One region of the Streptomyces sp. NPDC000348 genome, then DNA from elsewhere that is predicted to be linked to it. Evidence: riboswitches for the same ligand, from Rfam matches in the RefSeq annotation. Region 1 holds a riboswitch; each other region holds the start of a gene.
The links. A riboswitch is a leader RNA that binds a small molecule or an ion and turns the genes downstream of it on or off. The one in region 1 is predicted to bind cyclic di-AMP.

Region 1 (3,134 bases):
GCCGGCACGATCCGCGCCGACAACCCCCGGCTGCTGGTCAACTCGCCCGGGCGGCGCGCCGCCCGCCTCGCCCGGGGCGCGGCCGAGTACCCGCTCAAGGTCACCGTCAGCGGCTCCGGCGACCTGGACCCGGCGGCCCGGTTCTGGCACACCGGCGGCGAGAAGGTCCTCTACACGACCGACGAGGGCGCCGGGCGCGCCCACGCCCTCGGTCTCGCCGCCGACGTCGTCCCGCTCGGCACCGAGCTCGACTGGCGGCTGCTGCTGGAGCACCTGTACGCCGAGCGCGGGGTCCGCCGGCTCATGGTCGAGGGCGGCGGCACGGTCCACACCCAGCTCCTCACCCAGGGGCTGGCCGACGAGCTCCAGCTGGTCCTCGCCCCGCTGTTCGTCGGTGACCCCGAGGCCCCCCGCCTCTTCGGCCCCGGCCCCTACCAGGGCGGCCGGCTGCGGCTGGTCGAGAGCCGCCCGGTGGGCGACGTCGTCCTGATGCGCTACGAGCCCACCGCCCCCGGCACCGGCCCGCTGCCCTCCGCCGCCGACCACCACTGGCTGGCCCTCGCCTGCGAGCTGGCCGCCGAGTGCCCGCCCTCCGCGACGGCGTTCAGCGTGGGCGCGGTCGTGGTGGCCGCCGACGGTACGGAGCTGGCGCGCGGCCACTCCCGGGAGGGCGGCGACCCGGTGGTGCACGCGGAGGAGGCCGCGCTCGCCAAGGCCGATCCCACGGACCCCCGGCTCGTCACCGCCACCGTGTACTCCAGCCTGGAGCCCTGCGCCCGCCGCGCGTCCCGGCCGGCACCCTGTGCCCGGCTGATCCTGGACGCGGGCGTACGGCGGGTGGTCACGGCCTGGCGCGAGCCGGACACGTTCGTGGCGGGCGCCGACGGCAGCGCGGTACTGGCGGCCGGGGGCGCCACCGTGGTCGTCCTGCCGGAGCACGAGGACCGGGCCAAGGCGCCGAACGGACATCTGCTCGGCCGCTGAACCGGGGCCGGCGATCATGGGTGTGCGCCATGTCCTGCGGATGACGTACACTGGTCTTACCGACGCGGGGTGGAGCAGCTCGGTAGCTCGCTGGGCTCATAACCCAGAGGTCGCAGGTTCAAATCCTGTCCCCGCTACTGAAGGCCGAGGGCCGGAATCCAAAGGATTCCGGCCCTCGGTGTTTTCCGCTCCCCCTTCCCGACCAACGGTCTCACCCAGAGTGAGCGATCCACCCCGCAGCGCATAACGACTGACGAACGGTCAGAAGTGATCCGTCACCTGAGGTGCGGTCAACTCGCCCGTTTTTGACCGCTCGTGGCACTTAAGTCCACGCGGAAATCGTTAAAGATCAAGAGGAACGGCTTGGAATCAGGCCCTCGCGTCTATTAACGTTCGATAACGCAGCGCGGTCGTCCCAGCCGTCACAGACGTCGGCTCCGTGCGCACGCGCCGAATCCCGCAAGGGAACCGGGGAACCACCACCATGGGGTGAATCGCGTGGATACCGCCGTGGCACCACGGCTCGTATACGCGCGTAGGAGACCTTCCCGCTCCGAACCCGTCAGCTAACCCGGTAGGCGAAGACGGAAGGAAAGGAGCACGCCCACGTGGCGTCCAACCCGCCTGCCCCCGAGGCCCCGTTCAAACCGAGCGACACCTTCGCCTACGGCGGCGTCCGCACCGACGAGGGCCCCTTCGAGGAGTGGAACCCCACCGCGGATTCCGTTCGCCCCGTACGCGGCCGGCACCGCGTCTCCAAGCAGCGCGGCGGAGGACTCGCCCGCAGCTCCACCGTCCTGGGCGTCGGCGTCATAGCGGCCGTCGGCGCCGGCGGCATGGCCAGCGCCCAGACCGGCAAGCCGCCGGTTTCGATCTCCATGCCCGACCTCCCCAACGTGGGTTCCCTCATCTCCGACGAGGAAACCACCCCCGAGGGATCGTCCACCCCCCTCAGCACCCTCGGCATGACCGCCGCCGACACCGAGCAGGGCGCCGCCGACGCCGGCGAGGCGCTGCGCGCCCGGATCATGGCGCAGGTCGAGCAGCAGCAGGACCAGGCCGAGAGCAAGGCGCAGGCCGAGGCCGTCGCCGCCGCCGAGAAGGCGGCCGCCGAGGCCGCCGCCGAGGCGGAGAAGGAGGCCGAGGCCAAGGCCAAGGCCGCCAAGGAGAAGGCGGAGGAGGAGGCCAGGAAGAAGGCCGAGGCCGAGCGCCTCGCCGAGCTGGCCAAGCAGTACGCGCTGCCGACCTCCTCGTACACCATCACCTCGACCTTCGGCCAGGCCGGCGCCTACTGGTCCTCCGGCCAGCACACCGGCCTCGACTTCGCCGCCCCCACGGGCACGCTGATCAAGGCGGTCCACACCGGCACGATCACCTCCGCCGGCTGGGACGGCTCCTACGGCTACAAGACCGTGCTCACGCTCGACGACGGCACCGAGATCTGGTACGCCCACCAGTCCTCCATCAGCGTCAGCGTCGGCCAGAAGGTCAGCACCGGCGACGTGATCGGCCGCGTCGGCTCCACCGGCAACTCCACCGGGGCCCACCTCCACCTGGAGGTCCACACCGGCGGCTCCTCCACGGGCATCGACCCGATGGCCTGGCTGCGCGACAAGGGCCTCAACCCCTGAGCACCGCACCCTGAACCCCGGCAGTCCCGGCGACGACCCCCCGACGTCAGGGCTGCCGGTCAGGTGTTCCCGGAGGCGGCGCGGACCCGTCAGGGCCGGTGGGCGTTCGGGTCGTACGCGGCGTTCGGAGGCCCGTACGGGTGCCCGTGGGGCGACTGTCCGTACGGCGGATGCCCGTAACCGCCGTACACCATCCACGGCGCCGCGGCGACCGGCACCCGGGGCGCGGTGACGCGGGCAGCGTGCTCCATCGCCGGCCGGGACGCTCCCCGCCGGTGCCACAGCCCCAGCAGCAGCTCCCGCTCCCAGGTGACGAAGTCCGGCCCCGCCCGCCCGAGCCGCCCCCGGTGCCGCAGGAACGCCAGCGACGTCGCGTACGCCTCGTACTCGGCCACCGACCGCGCCGCCGCCCTCCCGCCGTGGCGGCGCGCGTACCGCCGGGCGACGCGCCGCGCCCGCATCGAGCCCAACACGAACGGCTCCGCCGCGTCGAGCCACCCGGCGGCGGCGTACGCGGGC
Region 2 (3,134 bases), on a different contig from region 1:
CAGGTAGCGGAAGAGCGGGAGGTCGCTGGCCTCGGAGGCGGCGTGGGCGACGGCGAGCGAGACGCCGAGGATGGCGTTGGCGCCGAGGGAGCCCTTGTTGTCGGTGGCGTCCAGGTCGAACATCGCCTGGTCGATCAGGCGCTGCTCGGTGGCGTCGTAGCCGACGAGCTCCGGGCCGATCTGCTCGATGACGGCCAGCACGGCCTTCTCGACGCCCTTGCCCAGGTAACGGCCTGCATCGCCGTCACGGAGTTCGATGGCCTCGAAGGCGCCGGTGGAGGCGCCGGACGGGACGGCGGCACGACCCGTGCTGCCGTCGTCGAGGCCGACCTCGACCTCGACCGTGGGGTTGCCTCGGGAGTCCAGGATTTCCCGGGCTACGACGACGTCGATGGACGGCACGAGCATCTCCTTCTTGGATGTGACGCGGGTGAGCAGGACCCCGGAGGGTCGTGCGAGTCCGAGCCTAACCGGCTCCGGGCGATCGGCCATCCGGCCGCCCGTTGCGTGGACAGAACCGAGAGTAAATTGTTTCCGAACGGAACAAAGCCGTTTCCTGAAACCCGGCCGCAAAAACCCCACCCCGGTGCGTACGGGGGGAGACGCACCGGGGCGGGGAGCAGGGGGCGGCCGCTTACTTCAGGTGGAGCTGCTGGCCCGGGTAGATGAGGTCGGCGTCGTCGACGATGTCGTCGTTCAGCTCGAACAGCCCGGCCCAGCCGCCCTTGACGCCGTGCTCGGTGGCGATGGAGCTGAGGGTGTCGCCCTTGACGACCTTGTACTCGCCGTCGCCCTTCTCGACCTTCTCGCCGGTCGGGGTGGTGACGGTCTTCTCCTCCGCCCGCTCCTCGGTCTTCTGCTCGGCGGCCGGGCGCTCGGTGGAGCGGGAGGCCTTCTGCTCGGTCTCACGGGTCCCGGTGGAACCGGTGCCCTGCGAGGAGCCGGCCGAGGAGCCGCCGGAGGAGGAGCCGGTGTAGGCGGCGTTGGACAGGCCCGTGCCGCAGACCGGCCAGGCGCCCTTGCCCTGGCCCGCGAGGACCTTCTCGGCGATCTCGATCTGCTGCGCCTTGCTGGCCCGGTCGGCGGTGGAGGCGTACTGCGTGCCGCCGTACGCGGCCCAGGTGGAGGCGGAGAACTGCAGACCGCCGTAGTACCCGTTGCCGGTGTTGATGGACCAGTTGCCGCCGGACTCGCACTGGGCGACGGCGTCCCACTCGGAGGCGGTGGCGGCGGAGGCGTTGCCGGCCGCCATCAGCGGGGCGGCGACGGCGGCGGAGGCGATGCCGGCGACGGCGATCGCGCGGGTGGCCCTGGAGGAACGACGGTGCTTGCCCTTGCCGGAAAACAGCATGGATGGATCCCCTCACCGACGCCTACGAGGTGAGCTGTCGGGTTCGGGCCGGTTGAGTTGCCCGGCCACGTCCCTCACGGGACGCGGCTCCACCCCAAGCCCGATCCGGTGTCAACCACCGGAAGGGGCGCTTACCTTGGGTCCCCCGCTCCTGCCTGCGGCGCATGACGCGACGACTGTTCCCGTGCTGCCACTGGCAGGATTCGGCGTGGCGGCAGCCGGGGCCCGCGGTGGCGAGCGGTCACGACCGTAGACACGCGATCCGCGGAATTTCAAAGACGATCAGGGCTTCTGAGACCTATCTCTCACAGCCTTTAAACCGGACATTCGTCTCGAAACATGACGTCAACTGCCGCCGAACCCAGGCCCTTTCGAGCGTCACTTTTCGCCCGGTTCGACCCCGACCTCGAGCTCCTGGCCCGGCAGGATGAGGTCCGGGTCGGCGCCGACGACCTGCTCGTTCTCGGCGTAGAGCGACCGCCATCCGCCGTCGAGCTCAAGGGAGTCGGCGATGGACGAGAGGCTGTCGCCGTTGCGCACGGTGTACGAGCCGTCGGCGGCATCGCGCGAGGCGTCGGTGCCGCGCGAGGCATGCCGGCCGGACGATTCCGACGTACGGTCCTCCAGCACGCCCTCCTCGGCGCTGGAGCCGCGGTGCCGGCCGGTGCCGCCGTCTTCGGTCTCGGTGACTTCGGAAGAACCGGTGGTCTGCCCGGACTTGTCCGACTCGTCGCTCTTGGGGGTGGCCGAGACGGAGGGGGAGGTGCCGGATCCGCCGTCGGAGCCGGTGTCCGATTCCTTGCCCGAGCCGCTCGACCTGCCGGACTTGGCCGATTCACCGGCCGCGCCTTCGTCCCCCTCGGCATCCTCGGTGTTCTCGGCGTCGGACGTGGCCGACGGGGAGGGCGAAGCGGACGCGTCACCGGAGTCCGGCGATCCGGACGAGTCCGTGGAGCCGGAGGAGCCGGGCGTGCCCGAGGTCGCGTCCTCCGCCACGCCCGTGTCGATGTCGGCCGACGCCGAGTCCTGCTCGAGGCCCGCCGTCAGTCCGCAGGTGCGCCACGCGCCGACCCCCCGGTCGGCGAGGATTCTCTCGGCCACGGCTATCTGCTGGCCGCGGCTGGCCTGGTCGGCGCTGGTCGCGTAGTCCAGGCCGCCGTAGCTCTCCCAGTCGTCCTGGGTCAACTGCAGGCCGCCGTAGTAGCCGTTGCCGGTGTTCTGGCTCCACGAGCCACCGCTCTCGCATTCGGCGACCCGGTCCCAGGTCGCGCCGTCGGCCGCGCTGGCGCTGCCGGCCCCGAGGAGCGGGATCGCGATGGCGGAGCCGGTCACTCCGGCCGCGACGAGGAGAGCCGGAGCCTGGCGGGGCCGACGGTGCCGGCCGTTCCCGGAGAGCATGCGGAAACCTTTCGCGAGACAGCAATGACCGGCGCGGCGAACGGAACTCGGTGTGCCGCGCTTGATGGGTGAACGTATCGGCAGACGATCACTTGTCACAAGTTCATGCCGCGCAGATCACGTGAAGATCACAGAGTTGAGGGCGCGTCATGTTTACGCCGGTCCGCTCGGGGGCAGGGCGGGCGGCCGCCCGTTCCGTCACTTCCGCGCGGGGGTGAACTCCACCGGGAGCGTGCGCAGTCCGCGCATGATGAGCCCGCCCCGCCACCGCAGTTCGGCCGGTTCCACGGCGAGCCGCAGGTCCGGCAGGCGCGTCAGCAGGGTGGCGAGCGCGGTCCGGCCCTCCAGACGGGCCAGCGGGGCGCCCAGGCAGTAGTGGATGCCG
Region 3 (3,134 bases), on a different contig from region 1:
TCGACGAGATCCCGCACGAGCTGGCCAACCCCTCCCGCCGCGCCGCCAAGGAGCTCTCCAAGGAGCTGTTCCCGGCGGATTCGCGCATGTCGCGTCCGCGCCAGGGCACCGAGGAGACGGTCACCGGCATCGACTCCGCGGCCGTACGCGCCTTCTACGAGAAGCACGTCCGCCCCGCCACCGCCACCGCCGTGGTCGTCGGCGACCTCACCGGCATCGACCTGGACGCGCTGCTCGGCGACACGCTCGGCTCCTGGACCGGCTCCTCGGCACAGCCGCGGCCCGTTCCGCCGGTGGCTGCGGACGATACCGGCCGGGTCGTGATCGTGGACCGTCCCGGCGCCGTCCAGACGCAGCTGCTGATCGGCCGTGTCGGCCCCGACCGGCACGACCGCGTGTGGCCCGCGCAGGTGCTCGGCACGTACTGCCTGGGCGGCACCCTCACCTCCCGCCTGGACCGCGTGCTGCGCGAGGAGAAGGGATACACCTACGGCGTACGGGCGTTCGGGCAGGTCCTCAGGTCCGCCCCGGACGGTACCGGCGCGGCGATGCTGGCCATCAGCGGCTCCGTCGACACCCCGAACACCGGCCCCGCCCTCGACGACCTGTGGACCGTGCTGCGCACGCTCGCCGCGGAGGGGCTCACCGACGACGAGCGCGACGTCGCCGTGCAGAACCTCGTGGGTGTGGCGCCGCTCAAGTACGAGACCGCCGCGGCCGTCGCGAGCACCCTGGCCGACCAGGTCGAGCAGCACCTGCCCGACCACTACCAGGCCGACCTGTACCGGCAGTTGGCCGCGACCGGCACCGTGGAGGCCACCGCGGCCGTGGTGAACGCCTTCCCGGTGGACCGCCTGGTGACGATCCTCGTCGGCGACGCGGCGCAGATCAAGGCGCCCGTCGAGGCGCTCGGGATCGGTGAAGTCACCGTCGTGACGGCCGAGTAGCGAGCCGCGGAGGACGCGCGCGGGGCCCCGGTGACACGGAAGTCACCGGGGCCCTCTTATGCCCGAATCGGGGCGGAAGTTGCCTGTCTGCCCTGTGGGATGCGCTACAAAAACCGGGATTCGTTTGAGGATGGGGAGACGGCCCGCTTAGCGTCATGCGGGCTGTTCGTCGGGCAGTGCGCCGCACCCGCGGCACCGGACAGCCATCGCCGAGTCCCCGTACGGCGCGAGCCAGGGGAGCCGGGGACCCTCCGCAGTCCCTGGGGTGAATCGGGCGCCCGCGCGTGTCGCGAGGGGGTCCGTAGGAGACCTTCCTGCTCCGAACCCGTCAGCTAACCCGGTAGGCGAGAGGGAAGGAAAGGACCAGCCTGTACATGGCGTTCACCCGCGCCCCGGGCAAGCACCGTCGTCCCAGCCGGATGCAGCGCGGCACCGCCCGCGCGGCGGGCGTCGCGGCGCTCACCACCACCGGCGTCGTCGGCTCCCTCTCGGCCCCCGCGCTCGCCGCCGAGCCCGCCGCCGCACAGACCGGCCTCACGCCCGTCGTCACCCTGGGAGACGCGGTCGCCGACCGGATCGACGCCCAGGCGGCCGCCCAGCACGAGGCCGCCCGGGAGGCGGCCGAGGCCGCCGCGCGGAAGGCCGCGGAGGAGACCGCGCGCGAGAGGGCCGCGGAGGAGGCCGAGAAGGCCCGTGCGGAGCAGGAGCGCGCCGCGCGGGAGGCCGAGCGCAAGCGCCTCAACACCTTCGTCTCCCCGATCGCCGGCTCGTACGTCTCGACCGGTTACCAGGCCGGCAGCTCGCTGTGGTCCTCCGGCAGCCACACCGGTGTCGACTTCCACGCCGCGACCGGCACCCCCGTCCAGTCGGTCGGCATCGGCACCGTGGTCGAGGCCGGCTGGGGCGGCGCGTACGGCAACCAGGTCGTCATCAGGATGAACGACGGCACGTACACCCAGTACGGTCACCTCTCCTCCATCGGTGTCTCGGTGGGCCAGCAGGTCGCCGCCGGACAGCAGATCGGTCTCTCCGGCGCCACTGGCAACGTCACGGGCGCGCATCTGCACTTCGAGGCCCGTACGACCGCCGAGTACGGCTCCGACCTCGACCCGGTCGCCTACCTCCGCGCGCACGGCGTCAGCCTCTGACCGGACCGACCCGCCCACTTCCCGGTGCCCCGGCTCCCCGAGCCGGGGCACCGGTGTTTCCGGGCGGCGCTTGTCCAAAAAATACGCCTGGATTCCGGCCCGCCGTCGTGAATTCCCGCTGATTGCAATAGAGTCACGGAACACACGTCAATCGTCGACGTTTCACGGGGATTAAGCCGGAGGTCCGTCATGCGTATTCCCGCGCACTCGGTGTGCACGGCGATCCGGGACGACATCGTCGCGGGTGTCTACGAGCGCGGCGGCCGGCTCACCGAGGAAGTCCTCGCCCGCCGTTACGGCGTCTCCCGGGTGCCCGTCCGGGAGGCGCTGCGCACGCTGGAGGCCGAGGGGTTCGTGGTGACCCGGCGGCACGCGGGCGCGTGCGTCGCGGAACCCACCGAGCAGGAGGCCGCCGACCTGCTGGAGATGCGTATGCTCCTCGAGCCGCTCGGCGCCTCCCGCGCGGCCCAGCGCCGCACCGAGGCCCATCTGAAGGTGCTGCGCGGCCTGGTCCGGCTGGGGCAGGAACGCGCCCGCCAGGGCAACAGCGACGACCTGCGCTCCCTGAGCGGCTGGTTCCACGAGACGCTCGCCCAGGCCACCGGCAGCCCGGCGCTGACCTCGACGCTGACCCAGCTGCGGCACAAGATCGCCTGGATGTACGCCACCGAGGGGCCGTCCGACCCGGTCGCGTACTGGGCGGAGCACGGCGCGATCGTGGACGCCGTGGCGCGCGGCGACGGCGACCGCGCGCGGTCCGTCACGGCGCTGCACACCGAGCGCGCGAGTGCCGGACACCGCCTGCGTTTCGCCTCCGGCGCCGGCCGCGCGGACCGTGTGAGGAACTCGCAACATCCCGTAAACATGTCGAGCATTCGGCATTAACACGGGTGCCGTATACAAAGAGGATGCATTTCTCGGGGGCTATTCATGCTGCCCGGAAAAGGGAAAAGCGAAAGGCCCGCCCGATGGTCCGGGCGGGCCTTTCGATTGCGGTGCGCGTCGGTGAGGAGACGTTCCCGCGGCCGTGAGGAATCAG

Region 2: another riboswitch for cyclic di-AMP. It lies ahead of ACFY3N_RS30960 (transglycosylase family protein); the one in region 1 lies ahead of ACFY3N_RS35960 (M23 family metallopeptidase).
Region 3: another riboswitch for cyclic di-AMP. It lies ahead of ACFY3N_RS23780 (M23 family metallopeptidase); the one in region 1 lies ahead of ACFY3N_RS35960 (M23 family metallopeptidase).

The regions. Positions count from the first base shown of each region.
Region 1 covers NZ_JBIAZD010000040.1:14,353-17,486, reverse strand. Annotated here, with positions in the region: gene ACFY3N_RS35970 (dihydrofolate reductase family protein) at 1-984, shown strand, start outside; tRNA gene ACFY3N_RS35965 (tRNA-Met) at 1,048-1,121, shown strand; cyclic di-AMP (ydaO/yuaA leader) riboswitch at 1,423-1,580, shown strand; gene ACFY3N_RS35960 (M23 family metallopeptidase) at 1,593-2,615, shown strand; gene ACFY3N_RS35955 (PrsW family intramembrane metalloprotease) at 2,705-3,134, opposite strand, start outside.
Region 2 covers NZ_JBIAZD010000021.1:46,066-49,199, reverse strand. Annotated here, with positions in the region: gene eno (phosphopyruvate hydratase) at 1-402, opposite strand, end outside; gene ACFY3N_RS30960 (transglycosylase family protein) at 635-1,351, opposite strand; cyclic di-AMP (ydaO/yuaA leader) riboswitch at 1,356-1,524, opposite strand; gene ACFY3N_RS30955 (transglycosylase family protein) at 1,730-2,749, opposite strand; gene ACFY3N_RS30950 (cytochrome P450) at 2,948-3,134, opposite strand, start outside.
Region 3 covers NZ_JBIAZD010000012.1:138,261-141,394, reverse strand. Annotated here, with positions in the region: gene ACFY3N_RS23785 (M16 family metallopeptidase) at 1-947, shown strand, start outside; cyclic di-AMP (ydaO/yuaA leader) riboswitch at 1,145-1,309, shown strand; gene ACFY3N_RS23780 (M23 family metallopeptidase) at 1,322-2,095, shown strand; gene ACFY3N_RS23775 (GntR family transcriptional regulator) at 2,285-2,980, shown strand; gene ACFY3N_RS23770 (HPr family phosphocarrier protein) at 3,131-3,134, opposite strand, start outside.